DNA from 4 places in the Proteus sp. CA142267 genome. Region 1 is predicted to be linked to each of the others. Evidence: predicted binding sites of a transcription regulator. Region 1 holds the regulator's gene; each other region holds the start of a gene.
The links. The regulator PurR, encoded in region 1, represses purine synthesis genes. The targets are predictions, from matches to a motif close to CANGCAAACGTTTGCNTG.
Positions count from the first base shown of each region.

Region 1 (5,757 bases):
AATCTAACATTTATAATAATGTTAGATTTTAGTAAATTAGAGTATTTAGAGATAAAATAAAATGGGTGAGTCTTATTAGATAATCTTCACCTAATTAAAATAATAATATTTAAGTATCACGGATAGCTTTATTCTTTTCTCACTTTGACTTGTAAAGCAAAAACAGGCTCCGTTGTGCCACACATAGTACGCCCTACTGTGGCTTTTATTTTTATCCGTGCATTGCCACTTTTAGGTGCTGTTCCTTGTAAACGAGCAAAAATGATAGGGCGCTCTTCTTGATGCATGACATGCTTTTGCCAATTTTCATGTGTAATAAGAGAAAGCCACACCCCATCTTTATTTTTTACCATAAATGTCACAGTAACCCATTCAGGACTTTCCACAATATAATATGGAGCTAAACCAGAAAATACACCAATTTCAATCTGTTGATCATAATCTTGATTAACAACAGCTTCTGGCATATAGATTTTTTCTTGTGATTCTGACGGTGTAAATAAAATACTGGTACTGCATGCAATACCATAGAACATGCTACAGCCATTTAGTACGCTACAAAAAATAAGCAGAAATAGACACTGAACTAAACTTTTTATAGAAAAAGACTTAAAAATAATACTTCCATGCATACTTTTATCACTCCCTTGAAAAAACTTAAACTATTGTCGGAAAATTTAAATCAATCCTTATATCATCTTAAATATCATTTTTATTGTTTAGCATTAAATACCGTTCCTTGCTGCCAATCAAGGACTGAAATTCCCATTTTATTTGCTAATTTAATAACTACAGGAAGAGCCTCATCTACTTTAGAGTAAACAAAACCAATAACTGGGATTTTAGTCATAAAGTTATTAATTAAAGGCCCATCACACCACACACTATCATCTATGTCATCATCAGGTAATTCGCAAAGGCACGGATATAGATGAGAAATTTCTTGATAAAAAAACAACATTGACGGGCTTAATTCCTGAATATCTTCATCTTCATATTTTTCGAAGTATTTACACGCCTTTTCAAAATCATTCGGAATGGGAAAATCAAATAGTGCAATATTATAACTCATTTTAACTCCTACACTCTATTTGTATAATTTCAATATAAAATACGGTTGCTACAATAAATATACAAATTTCATTAAATCACATAAATAGAATAAAATTCATACTCCCCTTCATTTTTACATCTCTTCTTACAAATGCACTTTTGCTACTTTACGTACAGGCAAGACGGATATACTCTTATTAATATAATTAATCTATATGGCTTATAACTATAGATAAAAGATATTTAGCTGTTATTTCAGCAGATTTTTGTTAAAATAATTAGCAAAATAGTAACAACTTAGTGATTCATTTGCCTCATTCTATCAATTCAAATGATTTTGATTGAATGATTTCAGGCACAAAACCCGAAATAGATAGTTTAAAGGAGTACGCAATGTCTTTCGAATTACCAAAATTACCTTATGCGTTAGATGCTCTTGAGCCACACATCTCTAAAGAAACTTTAGAATATCACTACGGCAAACACCACCAGACTTATGTAACCAATTTAAATAATCTGGTTAAAGGTACTGATTTAGAAAGCAAATCTTTAGAAGAAATCATCAAATCTACTGATGGCGGTATCTTTAATAATGCTGCTCAAGTATGGAACCACACTTTCTACTGGAACTGCTTAGCACCAAATGCAGGTGGTACACCAACAGGTAAAATTGCTGATGCTATCAACAAAGCATTTGGCTCTTTTGAAGAGTTCAAAAAGCAATTTAATGATGCTGCAGCTAAGAACTTCGGTTCAGGTTGGACTTGGTTAGTTAAAAAAGCTGACGGTTCAGTTGCAATTGTTAACACCTCTAATGCTGCAACTCCAGTTTCAGGGGCAGACAAACCACTGTTAACAGTAGACGTATGGGAACATGCTTACTACATCGACTACCGCAATGCGCGCGTTAAATATTTAGAAGAGTTCTGGGCACTGGTTAACTGGTCATTTGTTGAAGCTAACCTTGCTTAATTGAGCTTAATAATCAAAGGTGAGTGATTGAGATTCATTTTTGGTGACAAAATAACAAAGGGCCTTGAGCCCTTTGTTATATTCAGATATTCGATAATCTATTATTTAAATTGATCGGATATTCTATAAAGCAGTGATTAGAACAACATAGTCGAAAATAAAACAATCATAACAAGCGCTGCTACTGCTGTACTCAAACCAAATTTCAGATCCGTATCCATCTATTTCTCCCTCAAAATGATTATAATACACTTTTTTAACCATAACCTTGTCATGGTTAATTATTATCACATATCAAAATTTGCTAAAATAGCGACCAGTGCACAATTTATAACATTGATTAATACTTTCACTTTTGAGCTAGATCATACAAAATTCACAGCTAATCGCTAAATTATTGCCAGTGTTTGCCCTATGTATGACTATACTGGCAGTTAAACCATAAAATTAGATAAAAGAGACCAATGAAGGTCAGGAGTTTTCCACACCATGGCAACAATAAAAGACGTGGCAAAACGCGCAGGCGTATCAACCACGACTGTTTCTCATGTGATCAACAAAACACGTTTTGTTGCTGAGAACACACGGGCAGCAGTTTGGGCCGCTATAAAAGAGTTAAATTATTCGCCTAGTGCCGTTGCGCGTAGTTTAAAAGTCAATCACACCAAATCTATTGGCCTGTTAGCCACGTCCAGTGAAGCTCCTTACTTTGCTGAAGTGATTGAAGCTGTTGAAAATAGTTGTTATAGCAAAGGCTACACACTGATTTTATGTAATTCACATAATAACCTTGATAAACAAAAAGCCTATTTAGCGATGCTGGCACAAAAACGTGTTGATGGATTATTAGTCATGTGTTCTGAATATCCCGATCACCTTCTTACTCTTTTAGAAGGCTATCGTAATATTCCAATGGTTGTCATGGATTGGGGTAAAGCGCGTGGCGACTTTACAGATACCATTATCGATAACGCTTTCCATGGTGGTTATATTGCAGGTCGTTACCTTATTGAGCGAGGTCATCGTGATATTGGTATTATCCCAGGCCCATTAGAACGTAATACAGGTGGTGGTCGCTTACAAGGTTTCTTAAAAGCCATGGAAGAAGCCAAAATAACTGTCAAAGACGAATGGATTGTACAAGGCGACTTTGAACCAGAATCTGGCTATAAAGCCATGTACCAAATGCTAAACCAAAAACATCGACCGACTGCTGTCTTTTGTGGTGGTGATGTGATGGCGATGGGGGCAATTTGTGCTGCGGATGAACTTGGCCTGCGTGTTCCTTTAGATATTTCTATTGTTGGCTATGACAATATTCGTAATGCACGCTATTTTACACCTGCACTAACAACCGTCCACCAGCCAAAAGAACGTCTAGGTCAAATGGCATTATCGATGCTGCTTGATCGTATCGTCAATAAACGCGAAGACGCTCAAACAATCGAAGTTCATCCACGATTAGTTGAGCGACGTTCAGTTGCTGACGGTCCTTTTATCGACTATCGTCGCTAATTCATATTTATTTAGCTATCGGATTTCTAGCGAAGCCATTCCTCATTTAAGGTTTGGCTATCTCCAAGATAATCTAACAACCATGTCAAAGCGGGTGATTCACTTTTATCGACCCACGTCAGGCAGCATGGGCTGTCTGGCAATGGTTGTGCCAGTTGTAAAGTTACCAACTTACCTTGTTCAATTAAAGGCTCAGCACGATGCCAAGGCACCATTCCAACGCATAATCCCGCTAACAAGCACTCAAGCCCCATATCCCATGTCGGAACAACCATTCTACGCTGATTATTGAGTGCCCAAGTGTCACGTTTTGGTAAGCTGCGTGAGGTATCCTCTAAGCATAAACTTGGATAAGGTCGCATTTCATCATCCGTTAATGGATGCGGTGCTTTCGCTAAAGGGTGATCAACATGGCAAACGCAGCGCCAAGGCATAAATCCCATATCTCTAAAACTATAACGTTCACCGATTGGTGAGGCTCTTGTTGCACCAATGGCTAAATCAACACGACCATTAACTAAGGAGTCCCATACGCCATTAAATACTTCAGGGTAGACATACAGTTCTATATCTGGAAAATGGCGGTAGAAATCGAGAATAAGTTGTTGTGTTCTTTCAGGTTTAACAATGCCATCAACTGCTATACTAAATTGACCGCGCCATCCATTAGAAACTTGTTGACAAAGATGCCGAGTGTCATTCATTTTTTTGATAACAGATCGTGCTTCTTTGATGAAAATTTTACCTGCGTCGGTTAATTCTACATCACGATGACGGCGCTCAAACAGAGGAACGGCAAGCCATTCCTCTAATTGCCGAACAGTGTAACTAACGGCGGATGGCACTCTGTGCAATTCTTGAGCAGCTGAGCTAAAACTTCCTGTTCTTGCGACTGCATCAACAACTTCTAAAGAGTATTCTGACCACATAGAGTTTATTCCTTTGAAAATTTTTCACAGCATTAACCAAATATTCCCGTTTCACAAGTAAAATAGGTCTTAGTTACAATACATAAAATGTTCTACATCACATAGCATAGAAAATAAAATGAATTCTAAAACATCCACACAATCAAAAACACCTATGAGCTTTATGGTGTACCTAGCTGGTTTGAGTATGCTAGGTTACTTAGCTATTGATATGTACTTACCTGCATTTGGTATGATGCAACGTGAGCTCTCTATCAGCGAAGGTGCTATTAGTAATAGCTTAAGTATCTTTTTATTTGGCTTTGCTGTTGCTCAGTTACTTTGGGGACCACTTTCTGACAAAGTCGGTCGTAAACCTATTCTTCTTATTGGTTTAAGTCTTTTCTCTTTAGGCTGCCTTGGTATGCTATGGGTTGAAAGTGCAACTGGCTTACTTGCTATGCGCTTCCTACAAGCTTTCGGCGTCTGCTCTGCTGCTGTTATTTGGCAAGCTCTTGTCATCGACCGTTTTGATGAATCTCGCGCCCAACACGTTTTTGCTTTAATTATGCCACTGGTTGCATTATCACCAGCACTTGCGCCTTTAATCGGTGCATCGTTATTAAATCACGGTGGCTGGCGTATGATTTTTATGCTGTTAATGGCCGTAACGTTAGTTCTTATGTTACCGACACTAATGCTAAAAAACATTAAACAAAAATCAGTTACAGATGCAAACCAATCTTCTGCATCATTTATAACTTTACTAAAATCTCCTCTCTACACAGGTAACGTATTAGTTTACGCTTCTTGTAGTGCAGGTTTCTTTGCTTGGTTAGCTGGCTCACCAATCATTCTTGAAAAGATGGGCTACTCTCCACAGGATATCGGTTTAAGTTATATTCCACAAACTATTGCCTTTATGGTCGGTGGTTATGGTTGTCGTATTTTACTGTCAAAAATGACAGGTAAAACACTGCTACCACTGTTATTAATTGGTTATGCTGTCAGTATGACTGCGTTATACCTTGTTGCTAAATTTACGGAACCAACATTGACAACTATTTTAATTCCGTTCTGTATTATGGCTGCAATGAATGGTGCATCTTATCCAATTGCAGTATCTAATGCTCTATCTGCTTATCCTGAAATTAGTGGTAAAGCAGCTGCGTTACAAAATGCGCTTCAATTGGGTCTTTGTAGCTTAGCAAGTTTTATCGTATCTGCATTTATTAGCCAACAACCTCTGATTAACACCACAGCAATTATGGCGTTAACAGCAATTCCAATGGCAGTTGGCTACTTTATT
Region 1 covers NZ_QPMG01000004.1:84,626-90,382, forward strand. Annotated here, with positions in the region: gene C0T34_RS09065 (hypothetical protein) at 129-632, opposite strand; gene C0T34_RS09070 (hypothetical protein) at 713-1,072, opposite strand; gene sodB (superoxide dismutase [Fe]) at 1,447-2,025, shown strand; gene purR (HTH-type transcriptional repressor PurR) at 2,515-3,540, shown strand; gene punR (DNA-binding transcriptional activator PunR) at 3,567-4,469, opposite strand; gene punC (purine nucleoside transporter PunC) at 4,588-5,757, shown strand, end outside.

Region 2 (5,757 bases), on a different contig from region 1:
GAGCGTGAACCACGCTCTTCATTAATTAAAATACGGCGTTTGACATCGGCAAAACGAACCTTGTAGAACTCATCAAGATTATTTGAATAGATCCCCAGAAACCTGACTCTTTCAATTAACGGGTTTCGTTTATCAGCCGCCTCTTGTAATACACGTTCGTTAAATGCAAGCCAACTGATCTCTTTATCAATATAGAGTCGTTCCTGGGACATCTGAACTCCAACAAGGGTTAAAGTTAAAACTTAATATCTGAATAAATCAGACGTGTTGCTTAATGGTTGCACCCGGCTTAACAAAATTTTCGGGTTTCGCCTCTTTGGCTTTTTGTGCAAAATAAGGCGCTTGGAAAGTACACATTCTAATCGCAGAACGGTAGGCACCGTTAACAAAAAACTCATCTATTAAATCACCTTCTTTTTTAAAGCCAAGCTTTTCATAAATATGAATCGCTTTAGCATTCTCTTTATCGACGATCAAATAGAGTTTGTATAAATTAAGTACAGAAAAAGCATAATCCATCGCTAATTTTGCTGCTCGTGCAGCATAGCCGTGGCCTTGGTGTGCAGGTGCGATGATGATTTGGAATTCAGCACGACGGTGAACATAATCAATTTCAACCAACTCGACAAGCCCAACTTTAGTACCGTCACTTTCGGCAATAAAACGGCGTTCACTTTGGTCGTGAATATGTTTTTCATAAAGGTCGCTTAACTCGATAAAAGCCTCATAAGGTTCTTCAAACCAATAGCGCATAACGCTGGCGTTATTATCAAGTTGATGGACAAAAGAGAGATCTTCTCGTTCGAGAGGACGTAATTTTATAGGTGGAACTTTCTTACCACCGGACATAAGCACCTCGGTGAATGCATTGAATAAAAAGAGAAAAGGGTGACACAAAAAAAGTCACGCGAGCTACAGTGTAGCACAATGTGACTTTTTATCTTAAACGAAATAGTTAACCAAGGTTGTCGAAAAGCGCAATATCATCGAGAAAGGCTTGATTACTCTTCATTTTTAATCGCTCGTCAGCTAGCCAACCGATCGCTAATGGATAGATACGATACTCTTCAATTTGTATTCTTGCTTGTAATGATTGTTCAGTATCATCGGGCAAAACAGGAATACGTGCCTGAATAATCATGGGACCACCATCAAGCTCTTCTGTAACAAAATGGACGGTAACGCCATGAAAAGAGTCTTTATTCGCTAAAACTTGGCGATGAGTGTGTAATCCGGGATATTTAGGAAGTAAAGAAGGATGAATATTTAATAATTTATGCTGATAGTGAGTGACAAAATCAGGCGATAAAATACGCATAAAACCGGCTAAAACCACAATATCGGGCTGATAAGCATCGATTTGCTTAATTAACGCTTTATCGTAATCCGCTCTGTCATTATATAAAGTAGGATCAACAAAATAAGCTGGAATATTAGCCAGTTTTGCTCGTTCAAGACCATATGCATCAGCTTTATTACTTAAGACAGCAACCACATTACCTGTGATTTTATTTGCCCTACAGGCGTCGATAACCGCCTGTAGGTTGCTGCCGTTTCCTGAGATAAGGACGACAATATTTTTCATTCACATGCTTTCATTAGTTAATAATAACTTGTGCTTCACCAGCAGCTTGTGGCGCAACTTCACCAATTAACCATGCGTTTTCACCACATTCAGCCAGATGTGCTAATGTTTTTTCAACGTCATTTGGGTTAACGGCAATTAACAATCCAACGCCACAGTTAAAGGTGCGATACATTTCATGTGTACTGACTTGTCCGGCATCTTGTAGCCATTTGAAAACCATTGGCCATTCCCAACTTTTACTTTCAATACGCGCTTGCGTGTTTTCAGGTAATACGCGAGGAATATTTTCCCAGAATCCGCCACCAGTAATATGTGCGACAGCGTGGATGTCCACACTTTCAATTAATGAAAGTAGTGACTTCACATAAATACGAGTAGGGGCTAATAGGTGATCCGCTAATGATTTATCGCCTAATGGTGTGCTTTCAGCTTGCGTATTGCTGACTTCAAGAATTTTTCTGACTAATGAATAGCCATTAGAATGAGGCCCACTTGATGCTAAAGCGATTAGTGCATCGCCAGCTTTAACTTTGCTACCATCGATAATTTCTGATTTCTCAACCACACCGACACAAAAGCCTGCGATATCATAATCGTTACCGTGGTACATTCCTGGCATTTCAGCAGTTTCCCCACCGACTAGCGCACAACCAGATTGTTTACAACCTTCTGCAATACCTGTTACTACGCGTGCTGCGGTATCGACATCTAATTTTCCTGTGGCATAGTAGTCAAGGAAGAAAAGGGGTTCTGCACCTTGAACAATCAAATCGTTGACACACATTGCGACTAAATCAATACCGATGTCATCATGGCGATTTAAATCCATCGCAAGGCGAAGTTTAGTTCCTACGCCATCAGTGCCTGAAACTAAAATAGGTTCGCGGTATTTAGAGGGAATTGCACAAAGTGCGCCAAAACCACCTAAACCCCCCATAACTTCAGGACGGCGGGTTTCTTTTACTACACCTTTGATACGATCGACTAAAGCATTACCTGCATCAATATCGACACCGGCATCTTTATAGCTGAGAGAGGATTTGTTAGTCACGTAGAGCCCTCACGGCAAGTTGCTGTTAAGAAAAAATGTGTGCGAACGCTATTCTAACAGGCAAAGCAAACGTTTGCGAGGATCTTCTTTATAGGTCACAATTATTCATGTTGGTGTGGTTAAAAGCTGTGCGTTTGATCAATATCAATAGAAAAACGATGGAATGTTGGCAAAAAAGCGGTATAATCTCGCGATTTTTTTGTCAGGCTGCGTCGTACATTAGGAGAAATTATGAAGATCGTTGAGGTAAAACACCCACTCATTCAACATAAATTGGGGCTGATGCGAGATCATGATATAAGCACTAAACGCTTTCGTGAACTGGCTTCAGAAGTTTCCAGTCTACTGACGTATGAAGCTACCGCCGATTTAGAAACAGAGACGGTAACAATAGAAGGTTGGTGTGGTCCGGTAGAGATAGAACAGATTAAAGGAAAAAAAATCACAGTAGTTCCTATCCTCCGTGCAGGTATCGGGATGATGGATGGAGTATTAGAAAATATTCCTAGTGCCCGAATCAGTGTAGTTGGCGTTTACCGCGATGAAGAAACATTAAAACCTGTCCCTTACTTCCAGAAATTAGCATCCAATATTGAAGAGCGTATGGCTCTTGTTGTTGACCCTATGTTAGCAACTGGCGGCTCTATGATTGCCACAATTGATTTATTAAAAAATGCGGGCTGTACTTCAATTAAAGTATTAGTACTGGTTGCTGCTCCAGAAGGTATTAAGGCATTAGAAGAAGCTCATCCAGATGTGGAATTATATACTGCATCTATTGATAGTCATCTTAATGAGCACGGGTACATCGTTCCAGGTCTTGGCGATGCTGGTGATAAGATATTTGGTACAAAATAATAATTAAGCCGACTTTGATAGTCGGCTTTTTTTTGGATCACTTATTTGTTCTATACTCTAAATATTTTAAGGTGCCGCTAGATGACTCGTTCGAGTGAGCGTAGTTAGCAACATGGTGGCTTAAAGTAAGGTGAGTATAAAGTTAAAAATACAAACCAATTTCACATTCATATTAAAGAGAGGTCGTAAGCATGACTCGTCGTGCAATCGGGGTAGAAGAGCGCCCACCATTATTACAAACAATTCCGTTGAGTCTTCAACATCTGTTTGCAATGTTTGGCGCCACCGTACTTGTGCCAATTTTATTTAAAGTTAATCCGGCAACAATATTGTTATTTAACGGGATCGGAACCCTGCTTTATCTCTTTATTTGTAAAGGACGCATTCCTGCTTATTTAGGTTCAAGTTTCGCGTTTATCTCGCCGGTACTTTTACTGTTACCTTTAGGGTATGAATTAGCACTCGGAGGATTCATCGTCTGTGGCGTGTTATTTTGTATCGTTGCAGGTATTGTTAAAATAGCTGGGCGGGGCTGGATCAATGTGATGTTTCCGCCTGCGGCAATGGGCGCAATCGTTGCCGTCATCGGGCTTGAATTAGCAGGAACCGCTGCAGGAATGGCAGGATTATTACCAAGTGCTGATGCACCAGTTGATAATCAAACACTGCTTATTTCTATGGTGACTTTAGGTGTGACAATCTTAGGCTCTGTGATGTTTAGAGGATTCCTTGCTATTATTCCTATTCTTATTGGGGTATTAGTTGGTTATGCACTCTCTTTCTTCTTGGGCGTTGTTGATATTACTCCAATTAAAGAAGCTAACTGGTTTGCACTACCGACATTCTATTCTCCGCGTTTTGAATGGAGTGCTATCTTTATTATCCTACCTGCTGCATTAGTGGTTATTGCAGAGCACGTTGGACACCTTGTTGTTACAGCAAATATTGTGCAACGCGATTTAATGAAAAACCCAGGCTTACATCGTTCTATGTTCGCAAACGGTTTCTCTACCATTATTTCGGGTTTCTTTGGCTCAACACCAAATACCACTTACGGTGAAAATATTGGTGTTATGGCTATCACTAAAGTTTACAGTTCATGGGTTATTGGTGGCGCAGCAATTCTCGCTATCTTATTATCTTGTGTCGGTAAACTTGCTGCTGCTATTGCTGCTGTACCTGTTCCAGTGATGGGTGGGGTTTCATTACTACTTTACGGAGTTATTGGTGCATCAGGTATTCGTGTCTTGTTAGATTCAAAAGTGGATTACAACAAACCGCAAAACTTGATATTAACTGCAATTATTCTGATTGTTGGTGTGAGTGGTGCATCCATTCAGATTGGTGCGGCTGAATTAAAAGGCATGGCATTAGCGACCATCGTAGGTATTGTTTTAAGCTTAATCTTTAAATTAGTCAGTATTGTTCGCCCTGAAACAGAATTAGTGGATAACACCATTGAATCGGTGAGTGGTACAGCAAACAAAAAGTAATCGATTAAGAACATCTAAAGCAATATGCTGAAATTAATAAAAAAGGTGGATGATCTCCGCCTTTTTTTATTGTGTTTTATTTTTATGTCATATTAAAAACTAAGATTTTTGATGTTTTAAGTGTTTAAAACTCAGAAAAGCATGATTAATTCAATCATGATGTTTATTTAAATAAAATAAATGAGACAATGGGTGTCTGTTCTTATGCGAAATAGGCAATTTGTCTGCGGTTTGAGTGATATTCGTTTTAAGGTTGGAAGCGTTTCAAAAAAGGTATAACGTAATTTATGGAAAAGCTAATTGAAATTTATGATTTCATCACATCAAAGCAGATTTTTACCACAATATTTTTAGTTATTGTGTTGCTGGTAGTGTGGTTTCTCGCCAAAATGATTTTCCGCCGAATAGCAAAGCGTTTACTTTTTTTATTTACTGAACTTTCAGATGAAGAAACGATAGAAGATATAGCTAAAAAGAGTGCATCTATCGTTGCTGTTACACTCGTTCTCTATATTAATCAGCTATTACCGTCTTTTTCAGCTGAAATGAATATTATCTTTGAGACGGTTGCTCGCGCCTTTATTATCATCAATATTGCCTCATTGCTAAATAATGCGCTTGATATCTTTAATATTAGGCACGCCAAAAAAGCGTGGCATCGAAATAACTCTATCAAAGGCTATATTGAGATTGCCAAAATCGTGGTTTGGATTATCTCTTTTATCCTGATCATTGCGTTATTTACTGAACAATCACCACTTATTATT
Region 2 covers NZ_QPMG01000001.1:505,786-511,542, reverse strand. Annotated here, with positions in the region: gene ppk1 (polyphosphate kinase 1) at 1-212, opposite strand, end outside; gene speG (spermidine N1-acetyltransferase) at 259-849, opposite strand; gene purN (phosphoribosylglycinamide formyltransferase) at 956-1,585, opposite strand; gene purM (phosphoribosylformylglycinamidine cyclo-ligase) at 1,599-2,639, opposite strand; gene upp (uracil phosphoribosyltransferase) at 2,871-3,497, shown strand; gene uraA (uracil permease) at 3,689-4,990, shown strand; gene C0T34_RS02370 (mechanosensitive ion channel domain-containing protein) at 5,278-5,757, shown strand, end outside.
Region 2: a site for PurR is predicted at 2,702-2,719, ahead of purM (phosphoribosylformylglycinamidine cyclo-ligase). Genes of this name have one in related genera too.

Region 3 (5,757 bases), on a different contig from region 1:
TACAGACACCAAGAGATAAGGTATCTTGGCGCTCAAAGAATTGAGCAAACTCATCACGTAAACGAGAATTAAATAAAATAGACTTCGCCCAACCTTCGCCGGCACCTAATACGTCACCGTAAGAGAATCCTCCACAAGCCACCAACACATCAAAATCACTCAATGAACGTCGAGCGGAATGCAAATCGCTCATATGAACGTCAATAGCATCAAAACCGGCTCTGTCAAAAGCAGCCGCCATTTCAACATGAGAGTTAACACCTTGCTCTCTTAATACTGCAATACGAGGACGACTCCCTGTTGCAATATAAGGAGCTGCAATATCTTCATTTGGATCAAAGGTTAAATTCACATTTAAACCCGGATCGTTGAGATCTTGTTTTGCCTGATGCTCTTCATCTGCACACTCTGGATTATCACGTAAGCGTTGCATTTGCCATGTTGTTTCAGCCCACCAAAGACGTAATGTGCTACGCTTTTCATTGTAAACTTCGGTTTCACGGCTTTGGATAATAATGGCGTCATTTTCTGTTGCTTGACCTAAATAATGTAAACAATCCGATAAACTATATTCAGCAAATAATGCTTCTACAGCCTCTTGATGTTCAGCACTAATTTGGATCACACCACCTAGCTCTTCGTTAAAGAGTCCCGCTAAAATATCTTCGTCATAAGCACTGATATCAACGTGTAAGCCGCAATGACCTGTAAATGCCATTTCAGCGAGTGTGACAAATAATCCACCATCAGAGCGATCGTGATAGGCCAACAATTTGCCATCATTAACTAATTGTTGCATCACATTGAAGAACTGTTTCAACTGCTCAACATCACGAAGATCTGCTGCTTTTTGGCCTAATTGACGATAAACTTGTGCTAGTGCCGTTGCACCTAATGCGTTATGACCATTGCCCAAATCAATCAAATACAAGCGGTTTCCTGCTTGTGTTGATAATTCAGGTGTCACTGTTTTACGCACATCTTCAACACGAGAGAATGCCGTAATAACTAAAGATAGCGGAGATGTAACCTCTTTGGTTTTCCCATCTTTATCTTGCCAGCGCGTCTTCATTGACATCGAATCTTTGCCCACTGGAATAGTAATGCCTAACTCTGGGCATAATTCTTCACCAATGGCTTTTACTGCGTCATATAAACCCGCATCTTCACCAGGATGACCAGCTGCTGACATCCAGTTAGCGGAAAGCTTAATGCGATTAAGCGCTTCTACATCACAACCTGCCATATTCGTTAGTGCTTCACCAACAGCCATACGTGCAGATGCTGCAAAATCTAACAGTGCGATCGGTGCTCGTTCACCAATAGACATCGCTTCGCCATAATAGCTATCTAATGTTGCTGTGGTAACAGCACAGTTAGCAACAGGAATTTGCCAAGGCCCAACCATCTGATCACGCGCGACCATACCCGTTACAGTGCGGTCACCAATAGTAATTAAGAAGGTTTTTTCAGCAACGGCAGGTAAATGAAGAACACGATAAACTGCATCTTTTAAATCGATATCTTTACGAGAGAGATATTCACCTTCTGTTTTCAGTGATTTTACATCACGCAACATTTTAGGTGCTTTACCTAATAATATGTCTAATGGCATATCAATCGGTTTATTACCAAAGTGTGTATCGTTTAAGATTAATTCACGCTCTTGCGTTGCTTCACCAATAACGGCATAAGGCGCTCTTTCACGCTGACATAATGCATCAAATAGAGGCATTTTTTCTGGCGATACCGCTAACACATAACGTTCTTGAGATTCATTACACCAGATTTCAAGTGGGCTCATACCCGGTTCATCATTAAGAACATCACGTAATTCAAAACGACCACCACGACCACCATCATTGACTAATTCTGGCATTGCATTAGAAAGACCACCAGCACCAACGTCATGAATAAATAAGATCGGGTTATCGTCACCTAATTGCCAACAACGGTCGATAACTTCTTGGCAACGACGCTCCATTTCTGGGTTATCACGCTGAACAGAGGCAAAATCTAAATCCGCATCTGATTGACCTGATGTCATAGAAGAAGCAGCACCACCACCAAGACCGATGTTCATTGAAGGTCCGCCAAGTACAATCAACTTAGCACCAACTGTGATTTCACCTTTTTGTACGTGATCTTCACGAATATTACCAATACCACCTGCTAGCATAATTGGTTTATGGTAACCGCGAATTTCAACACCATTGTGGCTATTAACTTGTTCTTCATAGGTTCTGAAATAGCCTAGTAATGCAGGACGACCGAACTCATTATTAAATGCCGCACCACCTAATGGGCCTTCAGTCATGATGTCTAATGCATTAACAATGCGCTCAGGCTTACCAAAATCTTCTTCCCAAGGCTGCTCAAATCCGGGAATACGCAGGTTAGAAACTGAAAACCCAACTAGACCTGCTTTAGGTTTTGCACCACGTCCAGTTGCACCTTCATCTCGAATTTCACCACCAGAACCTGTCGCCGCACCTGGCCAAGGTGAAATAGCCGTTGGATGGTTGTGTGTTTCTACTTTCATCAAGATATGTACAGGTTCTTGATGATAGTGATAATGCCCTTTTTCTGTATCAGGATAAAAACGTCCCGCCACAGAGCCTTCCATTACTGCTGCATTATCTTTATAAGCTGACATGACATAATCAGGCGTTTTCTCAAATGTATTTTTAATCATTTTAAATAATGATTTATCTTGAGCCTTACCATCAATAATCCAATCAGCATTAAATATTTTGTGGCGACAGTGTTCAGAGTTAGCTTGTGCAAACATGTAAAGCTCAACATCTGTTGGATTACGGTGTAAGCGGTTAAACGCATCGACTAAGTAATCAACTTCATCGTCTGCAAGTGCTAACCCCATTTCAATATTCGCTTTTACTAATGCATCTTTGCCTTTTGCAAGCACATCAATAGTTTTTAGTGGTGCTGGTGTTTGCTCAGCAAAAAGTGCATTTACATCTTGATAATTTAAGAAGATGGTTTCCATCATTCGATCATGAATAAAACCATAAAGTTGTTGCCATTGAGTGTCTGTCATCGTACCGCACTCAATAAAGTAGGCGATACCACGTTCAATTCTAACCACTTTGGCTAAACCACAGTTATGTGCAATATCTGTCGCTTTAGAAGACCAAGGCGAGATTGTTCCTGGGCGAGGCGTAACAACTCGCATTTCCCCAACAGGCTCATGTTCTGTTAATGAAGGCCCATAATGCAGTAGTTGACGTAATTTAATTTGATCATCTTCAGATAACTGCCCTTCCACTTTCGCGAAATGGACAAATTCTGCGTATATACCTTGTACAGGAAGATCATTTTCCTGACATAGAGTGAGTAATTTATTAATACGAAACGCGGATAAAGCGGGGGAGCCACGCAGGATTTCCATAGTATTGAGTTCTCTCTTTTAGCAGCTAACCTGATCAATCATTCAGGGGAAACGCGCCTAGTATAATAGAATAACCGCTCAGACGAAACCGTTTGCGTGAACAAAATAACGGCATTTGACTTAGAGTGTTTTAATGATTAATTGGTGTAATCAAGTTGCGTCTTGCCAATATGTTAAGCAAAATGCTCGATTACTGGAAATTTATCCATGTTAAAATGACGGTTTTACACACAACAACAAACAACGTTAACGAGAACCAACCTATTGAATAATATAAGGATAAACTATTTCGTTATCGTTATCATAGCGCTCTTTTCAGCGGCTATTATCGCGTTGAATATTACATGGCCGGATAGGCAAAAAGCGCAGATAAATAAGATTTTATCTCGTGGTGAGTTAAGAATTAGTACGATCCCTTCACCATTGATAACGATGAACGATAAAAAGGACCCCGTAGGTTTCGATTATGAATTAGTGAAACGCTTTGCAGATTACCTAGGCGTGAAACTTGTCGTTAATATGCGGACAAATATCAACCAAATGTTTGATGATCTGGAGAATAATAAAGCTGATTTTATCGCCGCCGGATTACTTTACAATAAAGAAAGATTAGAAACGACACGCAGTGGCCCTGCTTACTTTTCAGTTTCTCAACAGCTTATTTACCGTAAAGGGACATTAAGACCACGTAGCTTTGATGCGTTAGATGGGCGCCTTGTTGTCACGGCTGGCTCTGCTCATGCAAGTTTATTGCGGACATTAAAAGAGACGCAATATCCCGAGCTTGAATGGGAAGAATCAGATAATCAGACAACATCACAACTGCTAGAAGCATTATCGGAAGGCAAAATAACCTATGTATTAGCAGACTCAATCAGTGTTGCTGTACAACAGCGCATTCATCCTAATGTTGCCGTAGGATTTGAAGTCACTGAAAGCCGCCCATTAACATGGTATCTGCCAGATGGTGAAGATAATAGCTTATATGCGGCGATGCTCGATTACTTTAATCAATTATCTCAAGAAGATGTATTAGCAAGACTTGAAGAAAAGTATTTTGGCCATGTAGGTTCGTTTGATTACTTCGATACTATCTCTTTTATTACAGCGATAGATTCTATTTTACCAAATTATCAGCCTCTTTTTGAAAAGTATGCAGATACTTTCGATTGGCGCTTATTGGCGGCGATGGCATGGCAAGAATCACATTGGGATCCTCATGCTACATCACCAACAGGTGTTAGAGGATTGATGATGTTGACTCGCCCTACTGCATCAAGTATGGGCGTTGCTGACAGGCTTGATCCTGAAGAGAGTGTTCGAGGAGGAGCCCAATATCTTAAACATCTTCTTTCGCGCTTACCCGATTCTATCCCTGAAGATGAAAGAATTTGGTTTGCATTAGCAGCATATAATATGGGATTTGGTCATATGCTTGATGCCAGAAGGCTTACTGAGCAACAAAATGCCGATCCTGACAGTTGGTTAGATGTAAAATCAAGATTACCTCTACTTAGCCAAAAGAAATATTATGCTGACCTCCCTTACGGCTATGCCAGAGGCCATGAGGCTTATCGCTACGTTGAAAACATTCGACGATATCAGCTCAGCCTTGTCGGCTACCTTCAAGCCAAAGAGAGCAAAAACAAAATATTATCTAAAGATAAAGAGAGTGATAACGATGAAGAACAAGAAAGATCATCATTGTCATTAACTCAAGATATGGCTTATCAATAATTTTTGTAATTAAAAACAGCCTATTAAACAACATAGCCTCTTTTACAGAGGCTTATTTATTTCCTTTTTACTATTCAAAAATCACTCCAACCATTAAAGCAATCCCCAAATTAATATTTTCTTAATATTAAAAATTGCTACATTTTTTCATCCTGTTTTTACCCAAAATAGGAAAAACTCATGTGTTAAAAAATGTAACACTCATTAGCTAAAAAACTCAGCTAATGAGTAAATCGTGTTTTAAATGACCTAAATAGTCATTTTAAGACTATCAGAATAAGTGAAATATAAGAAAAAATTAACTTAAATACGTAGGAATTATCTCATTAGTTATTATTCATTTTATGATTATTATTTTTGAGGAAACTTTTTTTGCAATAAAAATTAACCTAAACATGGCTTTGTTAACATCTAACATATTGAATTACATATATTATGATAATCTATAATTGATTTTATTAATTTTCCTAACCTAATGTTAATAACATTACTTTTTATAAAGTTAAAACAATGTTAATTGTATTGTCTATTAAATTTATCTGCCTGATAAACTTTTTCACCCATAAATTGAGTAATAAAAAGAATAAACCTATATAAAACTCTATTAATAT
Region 3 covers NZ_QPMG01000001.1:870,495-876,251, forward strand. Annotated here, with positions in the region: gene purL (phosphoribosylformylglycinamidine synthase) at 1-3,409, opposite strand, end outside; gene mltF (membrane-bound lytic murein transglycosylase MltF) at 3,674-5,146, shown strand.
Region 3: a site for PurR is predicted at 3,491-3,508, ahead of purL (phosphoribosylformylglycinamidine synthase). Genes of this name have one in related genera too.

Region 4 (5,757 bases), on a different contig from region 1:
TATATCAGGATGATATTTATTCTTTATCAAGCAAGCAGGTCAGGAGGATTGTGATGAAAATACTTATCACAGGTGGTACAGGATTAATTGGCAAAGCATTAGTTTGTGAGCTTGCACTCGCCAATAATGATATTACGGTGCTTTCTCGTTCGCCTCAAAAGGTCTATTCGCATTTTTGTAATGAAATCACCTGTTGGACTCAACTCAACGATAAACAAAATCTTAATGAGTTTGATGCCGTTATTAATCTTGCTGGAGAGCCTATTGCTGATAACCGTTGGACACCTTCTCAAAAACAGAAACTCGTTAATAGCCGTTGTCATTTAACCCAGAAATTGGTTGATTTAATTAAAGCCAGTGATCTCCCCCCTGCTGTTTTTATTTCTGGCTCAGCGGTGGGATTTTATGGTGATCAAGGTGATACTCGAGTCACTGAAGAAACACCAGCAAATCCTGAGTTTACACATGAGCTTTGTGCAAAATGGGAACGTATTGCTCTTGAGGCTCAAACACCATTAACACGAGTTTGCTTGTTACGTACAGGGATTGTACTTTCAACACTCGGTGGCGCGCTGCCTAAAATGAGCAAACCCTTTAAGTTAGGATTGGGTGGTAAATTGGGAAGTGGAAAACAATATATGCCGTGGATCCATATTGATGATATGGTCAATGCGATTGTTTTCTTGCTTAAGAACCAAGATGCTAAAGGCGCTTTTAACTTAACAGCACCTGAGCCTGTACAAAATAAAGAGTTTACTCGTCTATTAGGAAAAGCCTTCAATCGCCCAGCCTTAATGACAGTGCCTGAAAGCATATTACGTTTAGTGATGGGAGAAAGCGCCACATTAGTGTTAGGTGGGCAACAAGCCATTCCTGAAAAACTACTTAATGCTGGCTTTGAATTTCGCTACCCACATTTAGAAGAGGCATTAAAAGATATTATTACTACAGGAAAATAATCTCTTTTTATTCAAAATAGATATTCTACCGGATAGATACTCTAAATAATTCAAGGTGTAGCTAGGCGACAAGTAAATGAGTCACTAGGAGCATACAATAGTATGTGACTAATGCGAATGAACACAGTCAACAACACTACACCTTGAAGCATGACGAGTAACGACGAGTATACTTAGCGAGCAGGCTTATCGCCTTCCCATCGTTGAAACAAATCATCAGGTAAATCAATCTCAAACTGATCAAGTACACGATTAACAGTTTGATTGACAATATCATCGATGGTTTTAGGCTGAAAATAGAAAGCTGGAACAGGAGGCATAATCACTGCGCCTAACTCAGAAGCTTGTGTCATTAATCGCAAATGACCTAAATGCAGAGGCGTTTCACGCACACATAACACCAATTTACGCCCTTCTTTTAATACCACATCCGCAGCACGAGTCACTAAGGTATCTGTATAGCTATGAACAATACCTGACAGGCTTTTGATTGAGCAAGGTAATATAACCATTCCATTGACACGAAACGATCCTGAAGAGATAGCGGCGCCAATATCGCGATCGTCATAAATCACATCCGCTAAAGCATGAATATCTTTTAGCGAATAATTGGTTTCTAATGAAATAGTACGGCGTGCAGCTTGGCTAATGACTAAATGTGTTTCAACTGATGGCACTGATTTCAGTATCTCTAATAAACGTATACCGTAAATTGCACCACTGGCACCGGTTAGCCCAACTATCAGCTTTTTCATTATGATCCTCAGAATATATACCTTTGTTAATCATTATGATGATTAACCCTCAAAAAACAAGCGTCGATGCAGAACACGCTGGCATCGACGCTTTATAAGAGGGATATCTTACCGAAAAATTAGCCTTCGTTATAGATTTCCAAATTTTCTATTTCATTCTGATCACGAATTTTATGTTCATCATCACGACGTAGATTTTCTAAATAATCCAAGTAATCTTGGTCAATATCTTTCGTAATATAAACACCGTCAAACACAGAACATTCAAACTGATTAATATCAGGATTCTCTTCTTGTACTGCGGCAATTAAATCAGTGAGATCTTGGAAAATAAGTCCATCAGCACCAATTAATTTACGAATTTCATCCACTTCACGCCCATGAGCAATAAGCTCATTGGCATTTGGCATATCAATGCCATACACATTAGGGAAGCGAACTTCTGGTGCAGCTGATGCAAAATAGACTTTCTTCGCACCAGCTTCTCTTGCAAGCTCGACGATTTGCTCTGACGTTGTGCCACGTACAATCGAGTCATCAATTAACAGAACATTTTTATCACGAAACTCTGCACGATTTGCATTCAGTTTACGTCTAACCGATTTACGACGCTCTTGCTGACCCGGCATAATAAAGGTGCGACCAACATAGCGATTTTTTACAAAACCTTGGCGATAAGGTTTATTGAGAATATGCGCAATTTCTAAGGCAATATCACAAGATGTTTCAGGAATTGGGATCACAACATCAATGTGTAAATCATCCCACTCTTTCGCAATTTTAGCGCCTAATTTCTGTCCCATGCGTAAACGCGCATTATAAACCGAAATTTTATCGATAAAGGAATCGGGGCGAGCAAAGTAAACATACTCAAATAAACAAGGCATTAATTGCGGATTTTCAGCACATTGGCGCGTAAAAAGTTGTCCTTGTTCTGTGATATAAACCGCTTCACCTGGTGCCACATCACGTAAGAATTCAAAACCTAAAGTATCAAGCGCAACACTTTCAGATGCGACCATATATTCATGGCGACCATCTTCTAAGGTACGTTTACCTAATACTAAAGGACGAATACCAAAGGGATCACGAAAAGCCAGTAAACCATGACCGATGATCAAAGCAACACAAGCATAAGCACCACGGAGTTTTTTATGCATTGCCGCAACGGCTGCAAAAATATTATCAGGTTCAAGAGGGAAATGGTCAAAACGGTCTAATTCATATGCCAATACATTAAGCAGAATTTCAGAATCAGAGGTGGTATTGATATGGCGACGCGCTGTTTCAAATAATTGGCGACGTAATAAATGCGCATTGGTTAAATTACCATTGTGCGCCAACGTAATACCAAAAGGTGAATTCACATAAAAAGGCTGCGCTTCTGATGCACTAGAACTACCCGCTGTAGGATAACGGACATGCCCTATCCCGATAGTACCTTTTAAACGCAACATATGACGGGTTTCGAATACATCTTTAACCAGTCCGTTCGCTTTGCGAAGACGGAAACCGTTATTACCGTCTATCGTTGCAATGCCTGCTGCATCTTGACCTCGGTGTTGTAACACCGTTAACGCATCATAAATTGATTGGTTTACTGGATTAGCTCCAGCGATACCGACAATACCGCACATGAATAGATCCTCATCAGCCAGACGGAGAGGTTATATTCCCTCCGACACGAAACTTGACGCATTTTGCAGGTAGTCAAAGAACCACCTAATAATATGGTTGAATTGAGGAATAAGCTCAGAACGTTGCCAATCAGCGCTATCTGCCATAGGCGTAAATGCACCTAAAACAAAAAGTAATGCTGAGACTATCAGCACGCCTCTTAAAGCCCCGAAACAGACCCCCAATACACGATCTGTACCTGATAACCCTGTGCGTTGAACAAGAGAGCTAATCACATAATTCACAACAGCACCGACAATCAGTGTCGCAATAAATAACGTGACTATCGCAATCCCGTTACGAACCAGCTCATCTTCAAACCGGGTAAAATAGACGGCAAGATAAGGATAAAACTGACTAGCAACAAAGAAACCACAACCCCAGGTGATGAGTGACAATGCTTCACGAACAAAGCCACGGATCAGGCTGACTAATGCGGAAAAACCAATAATGGCAATGATGGCGTAATCTATCCAGACCATAAATTCTTTATCCAATAATGATGCTCCGCATTAATACGGAAGCATTCTAACAGAAAACGAAAACGTTTGCGTAATGCTAATTTTCACTAATTTCAAAATAATTTACGGCGATATGAAAAATCATAATCGCCGCAATAAGTTAACGCTTTGTTACATCACACATCTGATGACTCGTTTAGAAAAAATTAAGGCTTATATGCCCTTACCTCACCTTGTAAGCCCGTAAGCTCTTTTAAATGAGGCAAAATCGCCTGTAATTCTGACTTAGATGCACTAGGGCCGATATAAATTCGAGTCACTTGCCCTGCAACTGGGCGTGCAGGTATGGTATATACCGGATAACCTGAGAAATGCATTTTCGCAATAATTTCTTCTACCTTCGTCGCATTTTTCAACGCACCTAATTGAACAACCCAAGCCTCACCTTTCGGTGGCTTAGTTTCTTGCACCGGTGGTGCTGGTGGTTGTACAGGTGGCGTAACCACAGCAGGAGGCTCTGGTGTAGGCGTTGGTGGTTGTACTGATGGTGTAACAGGTACAACAGCAGGTGGTTCGGGTGTTGTAACAGTAGGTTGTTCAACACCTGTCACAGCTTCAGAAAGCATACCTTCAGACGCACCTTCTGACGGAGTAGATGGCACTGAGGTTTGCTCTATCGGGGCGATAGATTCTATTTCTTGCTCATCACCGGGTTTGGGTACTAGAGGAATAGAGGCGAACTGGTCTTCGTTATATTTCTTATCGCCGTCGAGCAGTGCAGGTAAAAAAATAACCCCTACTGCCACCAATACAACGGCACCGACTAAGCGATTTTGAAATTTACTTGCCACCCACACTCTCCTTTTCCAAAAGTTCCATCACATGCGCGACAGTATGAAATGAGCCACAAACCACAACAATATCGTTAGGCGCAGCATCAGACATTGCTTGTTGCCATGCATTTTCAACACTATCGAATACCATTGGTTTCTCAAGATGTTGAGCTAATACCTCCGCAGGAGCGCCACGAAACTCATTAAGTGGAGCAATATACCAACTATCAGCCAATGGTGTTAAGCACGCTAATGTTCCTGCAATATCTTTATCACCCAGCATACCAACAACAATACGCACCTGAGTATCAGATTTTTGTGGTAATTGTGATAATTTTTCCGCTAAATAGCCCGCCGCATGAGGATTATGAGCTACATCAAAGATAACCAAAGGATGCTGAGAAATTACCTGAAAACGACCCGGTAATTGTGCACGAGACATACCTTCCACAATACTTTGCTGTGTGATTGCTTGGCTGACTTTATCATCAGACTTGAGCAAGCAACGAATAACCCCCATCGCTGTCGCCGCATTGGCTAATGGAATATTAGGGATTGGCAACGCATCAAATTCACAATCAGCACAACGCCAATGCCAGTGATCACCTTCAATAACAAAAGACCAATCCATTCCTCGACGGAAAAGCTTAGCCTGTTTTTCATTGGCAACTTCAGCAATGGAGTGAGGCATATCCGGCTCACCCACAACGGCGTAGTGATTAGCACGAAAAATACCGGCTTTCTCGTAGCCTATATGCTCTCTATCTGCACCTAACCAATCAGTATGATCGAGTGCAATACTTGTGATAGCAGCAATATCCGCATCAACGATATTCGTCGCATCTAATCGACCGCCTAATCCTACTTCAAGAATAACAACATCAAGTTGTGCTTGTTGAAATAACTTCAGCGCAGCCAGAGTGCCATATTCAAAAAAGGTCAGAGATATATCGCCTCTAGCTTGTTCAATTTCTGCAAAAACTTCACAAAAAGCATCTTCGGAAAGTTCTTTGCCTTGAATACGAACACGTTCTGTATAACGGACAAGATGAGGGGAGCTATAAACGCCGAC
Region 4 covers NZ_QPMG01000001.1:747,010-752,766, forward strand. Annotated here, with positions in the region: gene C0T34_RS03480 (TIGR01777 family oxidoreductase) at 54-959, shown strand; gene C0T34_RS03485 (UbiX family flavin prenyltransferase) at 1,133-1,714, opposite strand; gene purF (amidophosphoribosyltransferase) at 1,834-3,351, opposite strand; gene cvpA (colicin V production protein) at 3,382-3,873, opposite strand; gene dedD (cell division protein DedD) at 4,059-4,703, opposite strand; gene folC (bifunctional tetrahydrofolate synthase/dihydrofolate synthase) at 4,693-5,757, opposite strand, start outside.
Region 4: a site for PurR is predicted at 3,929-3,946, ahead of cvpA (colicin V production protein). Genes of this name have one in related genera too.